Regions from separate parts of the Absiella sp. AM29-15 genome, predicted to be linked through region 1. Evidence: riboswitches for the same ligand, from Rfam matches in the RefSeq annotation. Region 1 holds a riboswitch; each other region holds the start of a gene.
The links. Region 1 has a riboswitch for thiamine pyrophosphate ahead of thiC (phosphomethylpyrimidine synthase ThiC). Riboswitches for the same ligand answer to the same signal wherever they lie in the genome.
Positions count from the first base shown of each region.

Region 2: it holds a riboswitch for thiamine pyrophosphate, as region 1 does, so the genes downstream of both, DW761_RS09925 (HAD family hydrolase) here and thiC (phosphomethylpyrimidine synthase ThiC) in region 1, are expected to answer to the same signal.
Region 3: it holds a riboswitch for thiamine pyrophosphate, as region 1 does, so the genes downstream of both, DW761_RS12490 (energy-coupled thiamine transporter ThiT) here and thiC (phosphomethylpyrimidine synthase ThiC) in region 1, are expected to answer to the same signal.
Region 4: it holds a riboswitch for thiamine pyrophosphate, as region 1 does, so the genes downstream of both, thiW (energy coupling factor transporter S component ThiW) here and thiC (phosphomethylpyrimidine synthase ThiC) in region 1, are expected to answer to the same signal.

Region 1 is NZ_QVFL01000021.1:26,878-31,160, forward strand. Features, by position in the region: gene DW761_RS18035 (RNA-binding domain-containing protein) at 1-82, opposite strand, end outside; gene thiC (phosphomethylpyrimidine synthase ThiC) at 420-1,730, opposite strand; TPP riboswitch at 1,807-1,914, opposite strand; gene DW761_RS18045 (diguanylate cyclase domain-containing protein) at 1,968-4,283, opposite strand, start outside.
Region 2 is NZ_QVFL01000008.1:112,919-117,201, reverse strand. Features, by position in the region: gene DW761_RS09935 (GNAT family N-acetyltransferase) at 1-131, opposite strand, end outside; gene DW761_RS09930 (carboxypeptidase M32) at 142-1,635, opposite strand; TPP riboswitch at 1,705-1,810, shown strand; gene DW761_RS09925 (HAD family hydrolase) at 1,852-2,505, shown strand; gene thiD (bifunctional hydroxymethylpyrimidine kinase/phosphomethylpyrimidine kinase) at 2,490-3,281, shown strand; gene DW761_RS09915 (J domain-containing protein) at 3,307-4,283, opposite strand, start outside.
Region 3 is NZ_QVFL01000011.1:140,457-144,739, forward strand. Features, by position in the region: gene metK (methionine adenosyltransferase) at 1-883, opposite strand, end outside; gene DW761_RS12490 (energy-coupled thiamine transporter ThiT) at 1,023-1,538, opposite strand; TPP riboswitch at 1,578-1,666, opposite strand; gene tuf (elongation factor Tu) at 1,754-2,938, opposite strand; gene fusA (elongation factor G) at 3,006-4,283, opposite strand, start outside.
Region 4 is NZ_QVFL01000001.1:2,584-6,866, forward strand. Features, by position in the region: gene DW761_RS00010 (class I SAM-dependent rRNA methyltransferase) at 1-176, opposite strand, end outside; gene thiE (thiamine phosphate synthase) at 328-960, opposite strand; gene thiM (hydroxyethylthiazole kinase) at 957-1,775, opposite strand; gene thiW (energy coupling factor transporter S component ThiW) at 1,720-2,289, opposite strand; TPP riboswitch at 2,522-2,626, opposite strand; gene DW761_RS00030 (MATE family efflux transporter) at 2,712-4,088, opposite strand; gene DW761_RS00035 (HAD family hydrolase) at 4,270-4,283, shown strand, end outside.

The DNA.
Region 1 (4,283 bases):
TCCAGCCTTCCTTAAATTCAATCCTGGCCCATTCAACAATATTTCTCTCCATTAAAGAATCAATTGTAATTGGTATTGACATAATTTCCTCCCATCCGTTTTTAATTTCTTTAAACGATTTATCGACGACTTATCGACGACTTATCGACGACTTATCGACGACTTATCAACGACTTATCAACGACTAATTTTTATCAAAATACGCTATTTTAAAGGCTTTTTGACCGATAACCATATTTTTTCATCGACGACTTATCGACGACTTATCGACGACTTATCGACGACTTATCGACGACTTACATTATATTCAATAGTATAACACGTTTAATCATAAAAAAAATGATTAATTCAAATATTTTAATTCACTTCCCTATAACATTCTATAGAAAAACATCGCCGAAATCGACGATGTTTTCTCATTATTCTTCTTCCATGATATCCACGTTTTCCCCATTTAGTATCTTATTCATATTACGAATTGCACACATTTTTCCACACATTGTACATGTATCTTCTCTTTCTGGTGTGCTGTCTTTACGATATCGTCTTGCTTTTTCAGGATCAATCGCTGTTTCAAACATGGTTTCCCAATCCAGATTTCTTCTTGCCATTGCCATTTTGTGATCCCAGTCAATCGCACCTTTAACACCTTTGGCAACATCTGCCGCATGTGCTGCGATTTTACTTGCGATAATACCTTCTTTTACATCATTCACATCTGGTAAACGCAGGTGTTCAGCCGGTGTTACATAACATAGGAAACTTGCGCCATAAGTAGCCGCAATGGCACCACCAATCGCTGCCGTGATATGATCATAACCTGGTGCAACATCTGTAACAATAGGTCCTAATACGTAGAATGGTGCGCCTTTACAAATGGTATTCTGAATTTCCATATTTGCCTGAATCTGATTTAAAGGCATATGACCTGGTCCTTCAATCATGACCTGAACATCTTTTTCCCATGCCCGTTTTGTTAGTTCCCCTAATGTCACAAGTTCTTCGATCTGAGAAATATCAGAACCATCTTCAATACAGCCAGGGCGACATGCATCGCCTAAACTTAAAGTAACATCATATTTCTGGCAGATATCCAGCACTTCATCAAATCGTTCATAGAATGGATTTTCATTCCCTGTTATTTCCATCCATGCGAAAATGATAGAGCCGCCTCTGGATACAATGTTTGTGATACGTTTATTGTCTTTAAAGCGTTGTGCTGTACGTTTGTTTATTCCACAATGGATGGTCATAAAATCTACACCATCTTCTGCGTGCATACGAAATACATCCAGCCATTCCTGTGTTGTGATATCTTTTAATGCCTTATTGTAGTAAACGACTGCATCATAAATTGGCACAGTTCCTAATATTGCTGGACATTCTTTTGTCAGCTTTCTTCTAAATGTTTGTGTATCCCCAAAAGAGCTTAAATCCATGATAGCTTCTGCGCCCATGTTTACGGCACTTTTGACTTTTTCCATTTCCATATCCAAATCTAAACAGTCTTTGCTTGTGCCCAGATTGACATTGATTTTTGTTTTTAGCATTCTGCCAATTCCATAAGGTTTTAAACAGGTATGGTTTTTATTTGCCGGAATGACAATTTGTCCTTTCGCAACATAATCGCGTACCTCTTCTACATCCATCTGTTCATAGGCTGCGACAGCTTTCATTTCTTTTGTGATCACGTTGTTTCTAGCAGCGTTCATTTGTGTTGTGTATTCCATTTTCTTCCTCCTAAAAAAAGCTGAACGCCTGCTACGGTGTCAGCTTTTGCTTAGTAAATTTATATCGTGGATTACACTTTCGTCACAATAAAATCCCTTCGCCGGCATTACCCGTATCAGGTTCAGTGGGTCAGGATCTTTATTGATCCAATCTCAGCCATCATTGGCACCCCATTTTTTGTACGTATTTATTAGACCATACATAAACCAATAAGTCAATGTAAATTTTACAATATACTATTCTGCGTAAATATAATATTGATTCTTTCCATTTAATTTTGCACGATATAAAGCTTTATCTGCTTTCTCATATAAGACTTGCAGATTCATTCCATGCATTGGTGCTGTGGCAACGCCAATGGATATATAAACATTTTCATTTCCCTGAAGGGTACAGCATTTCGCAAGACTGTTTTGAATAGCATTGATTTTTTGTTTAATGGCATCTAATTGTTGATATTTCATCAGAACTAAGAATTCATCTCCACCATAACGGCAGAAGATATCTCCATTACCCATATGCGTCATAATCACGGAGGCGATTTCACGTAATACACGATCTCCCTGTAAATGCCCATATTGGTCGTTGATTTGTTTAAAATCATCAAGATCAATCATCATCAATGCATATTTCTGCTTACTGCTGCATAACACAAGTGCATTACGCATCATTAATTCACCCATACGACGATTATAAATACCTGTCAAAGAATCAAACTGTGCATATTTTTTTTCTTCTTTTGCCAGTGTTTCCTTTTCTACTTGTTTACTGATATTTTGAAGATATCCTATTACTTTGATCAATTCACCATTTTCATCAAAGATAGGCTCACAGGTTAATTTTACCCAGCGATGAAGATTGCTAAATAACATGACTTCTATAATTTCTTCGTTGAATTTATGTTTTAAGATTTTATTTTTCAACAATTCCAGACTTTTACATCCAGAATATCGATTATAATCACGTTTTAAGAAATCACTCAGAATATAGTTATTATAATTCTTTACTGCGTTATTGGGATTCATCGTACAGATTTGTTTTAATCCATCTTCATTGATTGTCAGAATATCTCGTTTCGCTTCATATTCCCAAACACTTAGATTTGCCTGATGGATAATGCTTTCATACATCTGCTGGGTGATATTTAATTCTTGTTCCTTATTGATAAGTGCTGTCGCATCCATCATAATTCCATAATACAAAAGATCTCCTTCATATAATCCTCTGTTCATCGCAATCATATGAATATAGCGGGTTTCTTTGTTTTTCGTGATACTGCGAAACATCAGATCAATATCCTGTTTGGTTTTTCTTGCGTTGAAAATTGCTTCATGAACCATCTTTTTATCTCTTGGATCTGTAAAGCAGGTACCTTTGGTTTCTATGATCTGCTGTTTATATTCTTCATGGGAATAACCCATGGTTTTTGAAAGGTTAAAACTATAGAAATATATTTCGTTATTCTCTATACAGAAAACATCTCCTGGTGTATTTGCGACAATGGTTTCCAGTTTCTGTTTCATATTGATAATGTCTGTGATATCTTCAATGATACCTGCAAAGAAACATTCGTTATCTTCGATGATGATTCGTGTTTGATCACGTACCCAGATAATTCCATTGGCTGTATATAATCGGTATTCTCCCGTAAATAATCCTTGATTGCCACGAGAGTAACGTACTGTTTCACGCATGAGCTCTCGATCGGCAGGATATATCAGATTGATGTATTTATTATCAAAGTTTAGCTCCAGTTCTTCTTTGGTGTATCCAATCATATCAAGGAATCGATCAGATACATGTTTAATTGGAAAATCTGGTTTATCGTAACATTGATGATAGCCTCCTGGTACCAGAGAATTTAAAAGGTTGATATCTTCCTGGGCTTTTCTTAATTCCATCTGTGTATTCATTTTTTCACTGATATCGATACAATAAGAAATTACCGCAAGCTGATCATTTTCAGCCTTAATCACCCTTCCTCTATTAATGACCCATAATAAGGAATTGTTTTTACGTACCATACGATAGTTTACTGTATATTCGTAGCCTTCATAAAAGTTATCCCCAATATCTCTTTTTACCCGGTTGCGATCTTCTATATAGATTGTGTTCATTAATTTACCATTGATCCCATCATAAAAATCCTGATAGGAATCAAATCCCAGTAAACTGATGATTTCATCATTTGCGAAATACAGGGTAAAACCTTCATCACAATAACCAGCGATAATACCACCACTCATAGAATTTGCGAACAGATAAGCTGCATATTCTTTATTTTTCATTGCTAAGGATACTTTAGAGCCTTTTGCATTGGAAATACCCAAAATACTTTGAAGTACATTTTGTGAATCCAACAGTTCTTTTTCTTGCTTCTTAATGGCCGTCACATCTGTACACAGGGTATCATAGATATCCACACCTTCTTCAGAGCCAGCATAGTGTACACTGATTTCCAGCCATAGAATACTGCCATCTTTTGCGACATCTCTAAATTCTATGCCTTCATGCTCCGCCCATTTCATAGGGTTTGTCATGATATCCATTAC
Region 2 (4,283 bases), on a different contig from region 1:
GTTTCTTCAAAACTTTTAAAAGGAAACCAAGGTAAAAAAGTATTTACTTCTTTATCTTTCATAATTTCAAATAAAGCTTCTGTGTCTTGTTCATGAAATGGGCGTAAAATTAATCGTTTTGTTTCTATCATAAAAATTCTCCTAAAGTTGATATAATGTACGATATTTATTCATTAAATAATCGATGTAGTATTGGGCACGAAAGGTGTCACCTGTTGCTTGTTTTAAAACTTCATTAGCGTTTTGATAGGCACCAACATAGTGGATATTGTCTTTTAACCATGCCGCGATTTTATCAAATTGATTGTTTCTTAAATAATCTGCCACTGGCAGCTGTTTTTCCATAGCACTATAAAACTGTGCTGCATAAGCACTTCCTAAGGCGTATGTTGGAAAATATCCAAAATTGCCACCGCCCCAGTGCATATCCTGTAAAATTCCTTCACGATGATTACGTGGACGAAGCCCCAGATATTTTTCATATTTATCATTCCACATGGTTTCTAACTGATCAAGAGGAATAGAACCATTGAAAATTTCTTTTTCTAATTCATAACGAATTAAAATATGTAATGGATAGGTCAATTCATCTGCTTCTGTTCGTATAAAAGAAGGTCGTGTAATATTGATCATACGCATGAAATCTTCAAAGGATACATGAGAAAGTTGTTTTGGGAAATAGCTTTGAAGGATAGGGTATTGTACCTGCCAGAAAGCTGGATGACGCCCGATATGATTTTCCATAAAGCGGGATTGACTTTCATGCATAGCGTAACCAATATTATCTTTTAAAGCAGTTCCATCATATTCTGGTTTTACCTGTAACGAATATAAAGCATGACCATATTCATGCATTGTGGAAAAGATGCCAGACATAACATCATGTTCATAATAATGTGTGGTAATACGTGCCTCATTCTCACTAAAGAAATCAGTAAATGGATGTTCCGTTAATCCCATAATGCATTTTTCTCGATCTATTCCTAAATAATCTAGTAATTGCGCATTGTATTTTGCCTGTTGATCAATATCAAAACTTTGATGTAATACGGAATCATCGATCTGTTCCTTCTGTTCATTAATTTTTTTGATGAAAGGTACCAGTTGTTCTTTGATGGAATTAAAAAATGCATCATATTGTTTCACATTCATCCCATCTTCGTAGCGATCTAATAAATAATCATAGTCTGTACTTTCTTTTTGTACATACGTCAGTGCTTCTTTTTGTTTTAGAATCACATCTTTTAAATAAGGTGCGAAAGATGCATAATCATCCTGATCTTTTGCGATATGCCATGCGGCTTCACTGTCGTTGATGCTTTTCTGCATTGCGACATATACATCTTTTGGCAATACCCGATCATATTCCATACCTTTTAGAAACAACGTGATTTCTCTTTTTTCTTCTGTGTCATTTGTGATTTTTCCTAATTCTTCAATCATCGCAAGAGCTTCCTTATCGGTTGCCTTACTGAATGCTTCACCACTTAAATATGCCATTGCTTCATTACGTTTGGCAATTCCTTTCTTTGGCGCAATCGTTGCGATATCATAATACATTGTACTCAATGCGAGTGTGTAGGCCTTTTGGATATCCTTATATTCTTGAAAAGCTTTTCTTAATGTTTCTACCATAATGTTCACCTCTATGCGAATATTGTAACATATCTGCTTTCATTTTTCGTCCCTTTATGCTATGATTACCATGGAAATCACGGGAGCTGGTATGACCGGCTGAGAGGAAGTTGAAAACTTCGACCGATACCTGATTTGGATAATGCCAACGTAGGGAATAATCATTAGTTATTGGAATATTCTCATGTTGGGGATATTCTTTTTTTTGGAGGGTCTATGATAAAAGGATGTATTTTTGATTTAGATGGCACACTGTTAGATAGTATGCATGTATGGGATGATTTTGCATTTTCTTATTTAATCAGTAAAGGAATACAGACAAATGAAAATTTAGATGAAGTATTTTCTACTTTACGCATGGAAGAAGCAGTCGCATATCTTCAAAAACATTATGTACAAAAGGAATCATTAGAGACAGTGCGTGATGAAGTTTATGCTTTATTGAAAAAACGATATATCCATATGGAGTTAAAACCTGGTGTAAAGGAATGCATACAGAAGCTTTCTACAATGCCAGTGACTTTATGTGTATTAAGTGCCAATCATAAAGAAGTGTGTGAAACAGCCTTGAAAAAACATGGACTATCAAATAAATTCTCCTATATCTTAAGTTGTGAAGATATCCATTTATCCAAAGATGATCCGGCTTGTTTCTATTACGCCTGTGAAAAGATGCAATTAAAACCAGCGGAGTGTGTCGTCATTGAAGATGCATTGCACGCTGTATCAGGTGCAAAAAAAGCAGGATGCTATGTGGTAGCCGTGAAAGAAAAAAGCCAGCAGAAAGATGAAGAAAAAATCAGAAGGATGGCAGATGCATACATAGAGGATATGCAGGAACTGGAGGAGGTATTATGCAGAAAGTTTTAACAATTGCAGGCACAGACCCAAGTGGTGGGGCAGGGGCACAGGCAGATTTAAAGACCTTTATGGCACATAAGGTATATGGGATGAGTGTGATCACCGCATTAGTTGCGCAAAATACATGTGGTGTACGTGATATTATGAATGTAACACCTGCCTTTTTAAAGGAACAGTTTGATTGTGTATTTGAAGATATTTTCCCAGATGCAGTAAAAATCGGGATGGTATCACAACCGGAATTAATCGAAGTCATTGTGGAAAAGCTGAAACAATATCAACCTAAAAATATCGTGGTGGATCCAGTGATGGTATCCACCAGTGGTGATCGGCTATTAGCGCAAAAAGCATTAACGATGCTGCAAAAAGAGTTGTTGCCACTGGCACAGATTATTACACCAAATATTCCAGAAGCAGAAGTATTATGTGAATTTTCTATTGAGTCGAAAGATGATATGGTTAAAGCAGCACAAAAGATTGCCACAAATTATCATGGCTATATTTTGATTAAAGGTGGACATTTTGAGGATTGTGCAGATGATTTATTGTATCATGATGGAGAAGAAGTCTGGCTGCCTTGTGTTAAGATACAAAATCCTAATACCCATGGAACCGGCTGTACCTTATCCAGTGCAATTGCCAGTAATTTAGCATTGGGTTATGACATGGTAAACAGTGTAAAAAATGCAAAGGCATATATCACAGGTGCATTAAAAGATGGCATGGATTTAGGAAAAGGCAGTGGACCTTTAAATCATTGCTGGAACTTGATGAATAAAGCATAAAAAGTCGCAAATCGCGACTTTTCATTTACAATAATTTTTTTACCAAAGACACATCAATATAAGGGGTAGTGACGCCATTTCCTATCATTTGCGTCGTGTTTTTTGTATACCATATCAAGCTATCATCATACAGCTTTTGGATATTCAAATCTAAATGTAAAGCCAAACGATAGAAATTGCCAATAGAAAGCTTATCATTCTCGACATGTACATCATTGTAATGCTTACCTAATATATCAATGCCGGAAGCATCATGAAGATATTTTTGTACATCGTCTTGATATTTTTCAGGTTGCCACAGTGTAAAATCTAAACGATAAGCAGTGATACTGAAAAACAACCAGTCCTTGATTTCTTTTTCATTCAGCTTTGATAATTCTTCGATTGTTTTTGAATATCTGGCATAATGTGCAAATTTCGCATGTTCTGGCAATCCATAAAACCGGATATCTTTACATATTTCATACAAAGGGGAAGCACATACTTTTTGTACTAGCAAATACAATTCCTTCGCCATCGCATCACCATTTTCCGCAGTAACTTTAATATCAAAACCTTCTGCGTTATCATACATGCGGCTGATAGGATAAATATCCTTCTGATGAACTGTAAAATTGATGTTCAACGAAGAAACAAAAGCCCCGGAAAGGGTATCTTCAAATACAGTTTCCCCTTGTTCATTTTCCTTTTCTTTTAGATAGAATGTGACATCATTTTCTTCATCATAGCATTTATAGATTTGGGTATCTTTGTACAAAGGATTATCTGTTTCTATTTCTTGATTCAATATTACATGATTACCATAACGCTCGCGTATTTTCTGGTCAATAGGAAATTCATAAAAATAAAGGTTATTTATATTCAGATTTCTAGCTTGAAAAACAAATATTAAAACTACGATAACAACCAACATTATTTTGATTTGTTTTATCTTATGTTGATTTGCTCTATTTAAATAAAGAAGAAAAGCACCTAAAATGATTAAGGTTATCATCATGCCAA
Region 3 (4,283 bases), on a different contig from region 1:
CAACAATATTTTTTGCAACATAACGAGCGGCATAAGCAGCACTACGGTCTACTTTTGTAGGATCCTTTCCAGAAAATGCTCCACCACCATGACGTGCCATACCACCATATGTATCTACAATTATTTTTCTTCCTGTTAAACCACTATCCCCTTGAGGTCCGCCTATTACAAAGCGTCCTGTTGGATTGATATAAATCTTTGTATCTTCATCTATCATTTTAGGATCTATGATGACATCTATCACATGCTCCTTTAAATCTTTACGAATTGTATCTAAAGAAACTGTATCGGAATGTTGCGTTGAAATAACAATCGTATCTACACGTGTAGGTTTATCATCAATATATTCCACCGTAACCTGTGTTTTCCCATCAGGACGAAGATAGTCTACAATTCCATCCTTACGAATTTTTGTCAACTGTTTAGCAAGTCTGTGGGCAAGGGAAATAGACATTGGCATATATTCAAGTGTTTCATCGCAGGCATATCCAAACATCATTCCCTGATCCCCTGCACCATTGTTTTCTTCTCCGCCTTCTTTTGTTTCTAGAGAGTGATCAACACCCATGGCAATATCAGAAGACTGTTCATCAATTGAAGTTAAAACAGAACAAGTCGTTCCATCAAAGCCATATTTTGCTCTATCATATCCAATTTCCAAAATCGTATTTCTTGCGATACTTGGAATGTCAACGTAACAATTTGTAGATATTTCTCCCATGATCATCACCATACCCGTTGTACAGCATGTTTCACAAGCAACTCGTGCCATTGGATCTTTTTCTAAAATTGCATCTAATACTGCATCTGAAATCTGATCACATATTTTATCAGGATGTCCTTCTGTTACAGACTCAGAAGTAAAAAATTGTCTATTTAGCATATTTATTATTTCCTTTCTCATGTTCAACTATATTATCGTTCATTCTAGTTCATAAAACAAGATTTAATATAAATGATTTCATAAATTCATGAAAAAAAGATTTACCCATTTTCTTGTTCATATGGGCAAATCTTTATCATTACGCTGTTTTTTCTTTATTTAAATGCAGACGCTCAACTAAAATTGGCACAACGATCATTCCGACAATCGTTGTAGCAATCATATATGGTGCATTGTATATAATGGAACCCCACCATGTTGTTTCCCATACTATCACACCACCAATGGTATGACTTGCAAAACGCAGAAAATTGGTAATTAGAATTCCAGAATAGAAATACTTATAATTTGGAAATAAGCTAGCCAAACCATATACACTAAATGCGATTAAGTAATCCATTAGGAATCCCAATAACTGTGGGATATACATTGGACCTGTCACAAACTGAATCAATACAGAAACAAGTCCAACGATGGTTCCTTTGATCCATCCTAAATGATAACTGCAAACGATCAACGCAATTGTCGATACGCCAATAGAACCACCATTTGGCATCTTCAAGAAAGGAATCATATTTGTAAAGTAATCAAGCACCATGAATAATGCAGCATAAAATGCCATATAAACCAAATCTAATGTTGTCAATTTTTTCATAAAAAAACACCTCCGTGAGGCGTAAGTCAACAAATCTAAGAATTCATAGATCTGACTCCCTACGCTAGTATTAACTAGATCAGGTCATAAGGGTGTTTCTCAGCCCGAAGGCACCCCTGTCATGACGTTATTTATTATACACACTTTATCTGAAATTGCAATAGATGTAAAAAAAGCATCAGTCATAGACCAATGCTTTTCATCATAAGTTTAAATTACTCGATGATTTCAGTAACGTTACCTGAACCTACTGTACGTCCACCTTCACGGATAGAGAATTTAGTGTTGTTTTCGATAGCGATTGGAGCGATCAATTCAACAGTCATTTCTACGTTATCTCCAGGCATACACATATCAGTTCCTTCTGGTAATGTGATAACACCAGTTACGTCAGTTGTACGGAAGTAGAACTGAGGACGGTAGTTAGATACGAATGGAGTGTGACGTCCACCTTCATCTTTGCTCAATACATAAACCTGAGCTTTGAATTTTGTGTGAGGGTGTACTGTTCCTGGTTTAGCAAGAACCTGTCCACGCTGGATTTCATCACGGTTGATACCACGTAACAATGCACCAATGTTGTCACCTGATTCAGCATATTCCAACTGTTTACGGAACATTTCCAATCCAGTGATAACTGTTTTACGAGTGTCGTGGATACCAACGATTTCAACTTCTTCACCCATCTTAACAACACCACGTTCAACACGGCCAGTAGCAACTGTACCACGTCCTGTGATAGTCATAACGTCTTCTACAGACATCAAGAATGGTTTATCAGTGTCACGAACTGGATCTGGGATATATTCGTCAACAGCATCCATTAATTCGTGGATAGCACCAACATATTTAGGATCTCCTTCAAGAGCCTTCAATGCAGAACCACGGATAACTGGAGCGTTATCTCCGTCGAATCCGTATTCGCTTAATAATTCACGAACTTCCATTTCAACAAGGTCGATTAATTCTTCATCATCAACCATGTCGCATTTGTTCAAGAATACAACGATGTAAGGAACACCTACCTGACGAGCAAGTAAGATGTGCTCACGAGTCTGAGGCATAGGACCATCAGATGCAGCAACTACAAGGATAGCACCATCCATCTGAGCAGCACCAGTGATCATGTTCTTAACGTAGTCAGCGTGACCTGGACAGTCAACGTGTGCATAGTGACGTTTGTCTGTCTGATACTCAACGTGAGCAGTGTTAATTGTGATACCACGTTCTTTTTCTTCTGGAGCACCATCGATTGCATCGTAAGCTTTTGCTTCAGCCATACCGTCTTTTGCAAGTACGTTTGTGATTGCAGCAGTTAAAGTTGTTTTACCGTGGTCAACGTGTCCGATAGTTCCAATGTTAACATGTGTTTTGGAACGGTCAAATTTTTCTTTAGCCATTTTAATTTTCCTCCTAATTTATAGTTTTCATGTATATTCTAATTCAAAGTTTTTATAAAAGCAACAATTAATTTTCAGAACTGTTGTTTTTAACGATTTTTTCTGCAATACTCTTAGGAACTTCGCTATAATGATCGAATTTCATAGAGTAATTTCCACGTCCCTGAGTGAATGAACGAAGGTCAGTTACATAACCAAACATTTCAGATAATGGGATGTGTGCCTTAACAATGATCGCATTTCCTCTTTCTTCCTGGTCAATGATTGCACCACGACGAGAACTTACGTCACCCATAACGCTACCTAAATATTCATTAGGTGCAGTTACTTCAACTTCCATAACTGGTTCTAGGATAACTGGTTTACATTTCTTAGCAGCAGCTTTTAAAGCCATAGATGCAGCAATCTTATAAGCCATTTCACTAGAATCGACATCATGGTAAGATCCATCAAACAATGTAGCTTTGATATCGATTACTGGGTAACCAGCGATGATACCATTCTGCAATGCATCTTCCAGACCTTCAGCAGTTGGTTTGATATATTCACGAGGAACACTACCACCAACAGTTGCGTCAACGAATTCAAATCCTTTACCTTCTTCTTGAGGTTCAAATTTGATCCATACGTGACCATACTGACCACGTCCACCAGACTGTTTGATGTATTTTCCTTCACAATCAGCAGCTTCACGAATTGTTTCACGGTAAGCAACCATTGGCTGACCAACGTTAGCTTCTACCTTAAATTCACGACGCAGACGGTCAACGATAATATCCAGGTGAAGTTCACCAACACCAGCGATAATTGTCTGACCTGTTTCCTGATCAGTGTAAGTTTTGAATGTAGGGTCTTCTTCTGCAAGTTTTGCAAGAGCAAGTCCCATTTTATCCTGGTCAGCTTTTGTTTTTGGTTCCAGAGATAATTCAATAACTGGTTCTGGGAATTCCATGCTTTCCAGTACAACAGGATGATCTTCAGCACACAGAGAATCTCCGGTAGTAGTTACCTTTAAACCTACTGCTGCAGCAATATCACCTGCATAAACTTCTTCGATTTCTTTACGAGAGTTTGCATGCATCTGTACGATACGTCCAAAACGTTCTCTCTTACCTTTTGTTGAGTTTAAGATATAACTTCCTGATTTTGCAGTACCTGAGTATACACGGAAGTATGATAACTTACCAACGAATGGGTCAGTAGCAATTTTGAATGCCAATGCAGAGAATGGTTCTTCATCACTTGCATGACGTTCTACTTCTGTACCATCTTCCAAAGTACCCTTAATTGCAGGAATATCTAATGGAGAAGGCAAGTAGTCAACAACTGCATCCAGAACCATCTG
Region 4 (4,283 bases), on a different contig from region 1:
GATAAAAAACCAGTTCCTAAATAGTTGCCTTTCTCAGTCATAATATTTACAATTGCGCCATTTTCAGCATCATCATCAATAGAAACTACATTATTTTTATACATCCACATTTGGCCCTTTTCAAGCCATGATGCGCCTTCTTCTGATATGATGACCACAGGATATTTTTTCTTCATACATTTACCTCTCATTCACAAATACACCTCATTTTAACATAATCGTTTCCTTACATACAATCATTATCGTGAATTTTCATAATTAAAAAAGAGATTTAAAAAGAAAAAAACATAGAAAATCCAGTATTTGCATGGCTTTCTATGCTTCCTTCTATTTTAAAATTGTTTTGATTTTTTCTTTCAGTTCTTTAGCGGCCAATTCACAATCGGCCTGCTTCATAATAGCTGATACAACACAGATTCCATCGATATCGGTTTCTTGTAAAATATCGCAGTTATCTTTATTTAATCCACCAATGGCTCCTACAGGTATGGATACATGTTTACATATATCCTGTAATGTTTCAACTTTTGTGAGTACTGTTTTTACTTTTGTGGTAGTCGGATATATTGCGCCAACACCTAAATAATCTGCGCCATCAGCCTGCGCTTTTATGGCAGCTTCTACAGTTTTTGCGGTCGCACCAACGATTTTATCAGGTCCCAACAACTTTCTTGCGAGTGCCACTGGCATATCATCTGCACCAACATGAACGCCTGCGGCATCCACTGCCATTGCAACATCAATTCGATCATCAATCAGTAAAGGTAAATCATAACGATCACTAATCGCTTTTACTTTATTTGCTAAATCTATATATTCCTTCGTTGTCCGATTCTTTTCACGTAATTGGATAAGTGTGACACCACCTCTACATGCGGCTTCTACTTTTGATAAAAACTCTTCTTCTGTCATATTTGTAGAATCTGTGACCAGATATAATGTTAAATCTAATTTGCTCATAGCACTACCTCACTTATTTTTGCATATTTTAAATACTCTTCTTTTTCTAATGCATACAGCCAATCAAATAATTTATAATGAAAACTTCCCGGCATCGTGGTTTCTTTCAGACACTTTTCTGCGACAACGCCAAAATAGCTACATGCCAGCATACAAGCTTTTATAGGCTCCATACAGGATAAAAAAGTCGCAGTGATTACATTTAACATACAGCCTGTGCCCGTACATAAAGTCAATAATTCACAGCCGTTTTCTACTTTATAGGTATGTATCCCATCACTGATGATATCTATAGCTCCACTGCATAAGATACAACAGCCTGTTTGTTTCGCAAAGTCCTGAATCCAGATGGCACTGTCTTCTACACGTTCGATATCAGAATCTCCAACATCAATGCCAAGTGCATGTGCAGGCTTTCCTGCAATTGCACGAATCTCTGAAAGATTTCCTTTGATTACATCGATATGGTAAGCATCCATCATTGATTTTGCATAATTATAACGCAAGTCGCTACAGCCAACACCTACCAAATCTAAAACAACTGGTATGTAGTTTTCGTTAGCAGTTTTTATGGATACTATCATTGCTTTACTTCGGATATCATCAAAGTTTCCCAGATTTAAGGCTAGTGCTTTCGCGGTTTTGGTGATTTGTGCTACTTCATCCGGGTGTTGTGCCATAATTGGTTTTCCACCTAACGCAAGAACTGCATTAGCACAATCATTCATAGATATGGGATTGGTGATACAATGAATCAGATTATGCGTCAAGTGCAGCTTCGCTTTGTCCTGCCACAACTCCTCTTGTATATTCATAGGTCTTACCTCCAAGCTTTCTCTGCATTTTCGCAAGCATACCATTATGCTGCAGTTTCAACAGGAATGCGAAAGCAATACTTCCTCCAATGATGGTTCCCATCAGGAAACTTGGCACATAGAACATCCATGTTAATCCATTTTTACCCCATAGATATGCCATAACAGGATAGGATACGATAGCACCAATAATCCCTGTACCGATAATTTCTCCAAGCACAGCGGCCCAGATTTTTCCATTGCTTGCTCGATATAGTATGCCAGATAATGCTGCGCCAAAGACAGCTCCTGTTAATGCAAGTGGTGGAATTCCCATACATGCCATACGAATAATACCGATAGCTACAGCACACCCCAAAGAATACCATGGTCCCATCAATACTGCCATTGTGATATTGATCAAGTGGGCCATCGGACACATTCCTTCTACTCGAAGAATGGGTGATATTACCACACCTACCGCTACCATCATCGCAAAAAATACGCTACGAAAAATTTGATTTTGTTTGTTCATAAAAAACACCCTCCTATTTGTTCGCTGGAAATGCTGAACCAAATAAAAGGATACAAATAAAAATCAGCGCCGTTTATCGGGTTCAGTTTCCAGATATGGTACGGTCGAAACGCTTGCCAGTTTCCTCTCAGCCTGTCTGCAGGCTCCCTCGCTGATTATCTTTTAATGTAAGGCGCTCCCCTTCCATTAGCAGTAATAAAAAAGAGATATATCCACGTAAAGACATATCTCAGATTACCTCTGTTATACTCCCTACGCCGGCATTACCCGTATCAGGTTCACAGGGTCGAAACGTAATGTTTCCTCTCAGCACACATTGGCTCCCCTTTTTATTACATTAGTATGGTACCACTTTGAAATAAGGATTGCAAGAGCTTTTTTTCATAGTGATTTACATTAGAAATAAGATATATTCAGACTTTTTATGCAGTCACACTGCTTTCCTGCAGCTCCTTTTGTACAAGCGTTGTTTTAACCCATCGATTTTGTTGATAGATCCATTGCCCTACAATACATTCTAAAATATTACTTAACAACATCGCAAGCCATATACCGGTAATACCCAATTCCGTGAACTTATGAAACAGGATAATCATAGGAATGCGAAAGCCCCATAGCCGCAACATTGAAAGAATAAAGGTAGTATTGGTATGCCCGGATCCATTGAATACACTGTTTAAATTCATATACCAGCCCATAAAAACACCTGTCAATAATGCGAAAAAATTGTACTCAAATGCAATAGACAGTAACTCTTCACTGGCATCTGGAACAAATATACGGGTAAATGGATTGATCAACAGCATGCCGATAATCGTTAACGCAATGGCACTGATCACGGATATACGCATGGTTACCCAATAACATTTTCTTGCCCTTTCGATATTACCAGCACCTAAATTCTGACCGATAAATGTCGCAAGTATGGAACCGAAGGATACAATCGGTATATACATCAAATTCACAAGTTTACCACCAACACCATACGCAGATATCGCCACTGCTCCATAGAACACGATATATTTATTCATAATCACAAAGCCTAAACTTTCTAAGAATTGACCACTCGCTGCTGGTATACACAGACGTAGAATTGTTTTCCCATCAGATAATTGAAAAGGATATTTACGAAACGCCACATAAACTTCATTGTCTTTTGAGCGAATAGATCGATAAGCAAGTGGTAGTACAAGAATCTTTGATAATACTGTCGCTACTGCTGCCCCCATGATGCCCATATGGAACACAAAGATAAATAATGGATCTAAGAATACATTTAATATTGACGCAATCGCATTTAATTTTACACCGCTTTTACTATCCCCGGCACTTTGACGAATTGCCATATATAGATTTAATAAGATCAATCCCAGATAATCAAATGATATTCCAATCAGATAATCATGAGAATCCTGATATATTTCGGCTGGTGTATCCAGATATCCTAATATTGTATTTGAAAATAAGATTGTGCCAACGCTTAATATAATCGCAAAGATAAACGCAAAGTATACCAGGGCTGTCGCAAAACGGTTAGCTTCATCTTTTTGTTTTGCGCCTAGTTTCGTAGATATGATTGCAATCGCTGCCGCACTTAATCCAGATGCCACACTTTGTGCACACCACATAATTGGTCCAACAAGTGATACAGCCCCGACCTGTAGTTCACCAATCTGACCTACCCAGAACGTATCAATTACGTTATATAATGAGTTTAAAATATTAAGTAAAAATAAAGGAACCGCCATACGAAACAGTGCCTTTGTCAGATTTCCCTCTAAAATCCCTGTTTGATCCATAATCTCCCTCTTCTCTAAAATCTTGTAACTATTATACCACGTCATAAACGCCCTTGGCATGCGTAGTTTGGTTATCTTTTATGTGTTTTATATATTTCATTTCTTTTCTTAATCTTACACTGTTTTTTTCTCGTAAAAAGGCTATAATAGTCAATAGAGATACACTTTGAAAGGAGCTTATATGGACAAGAAAGT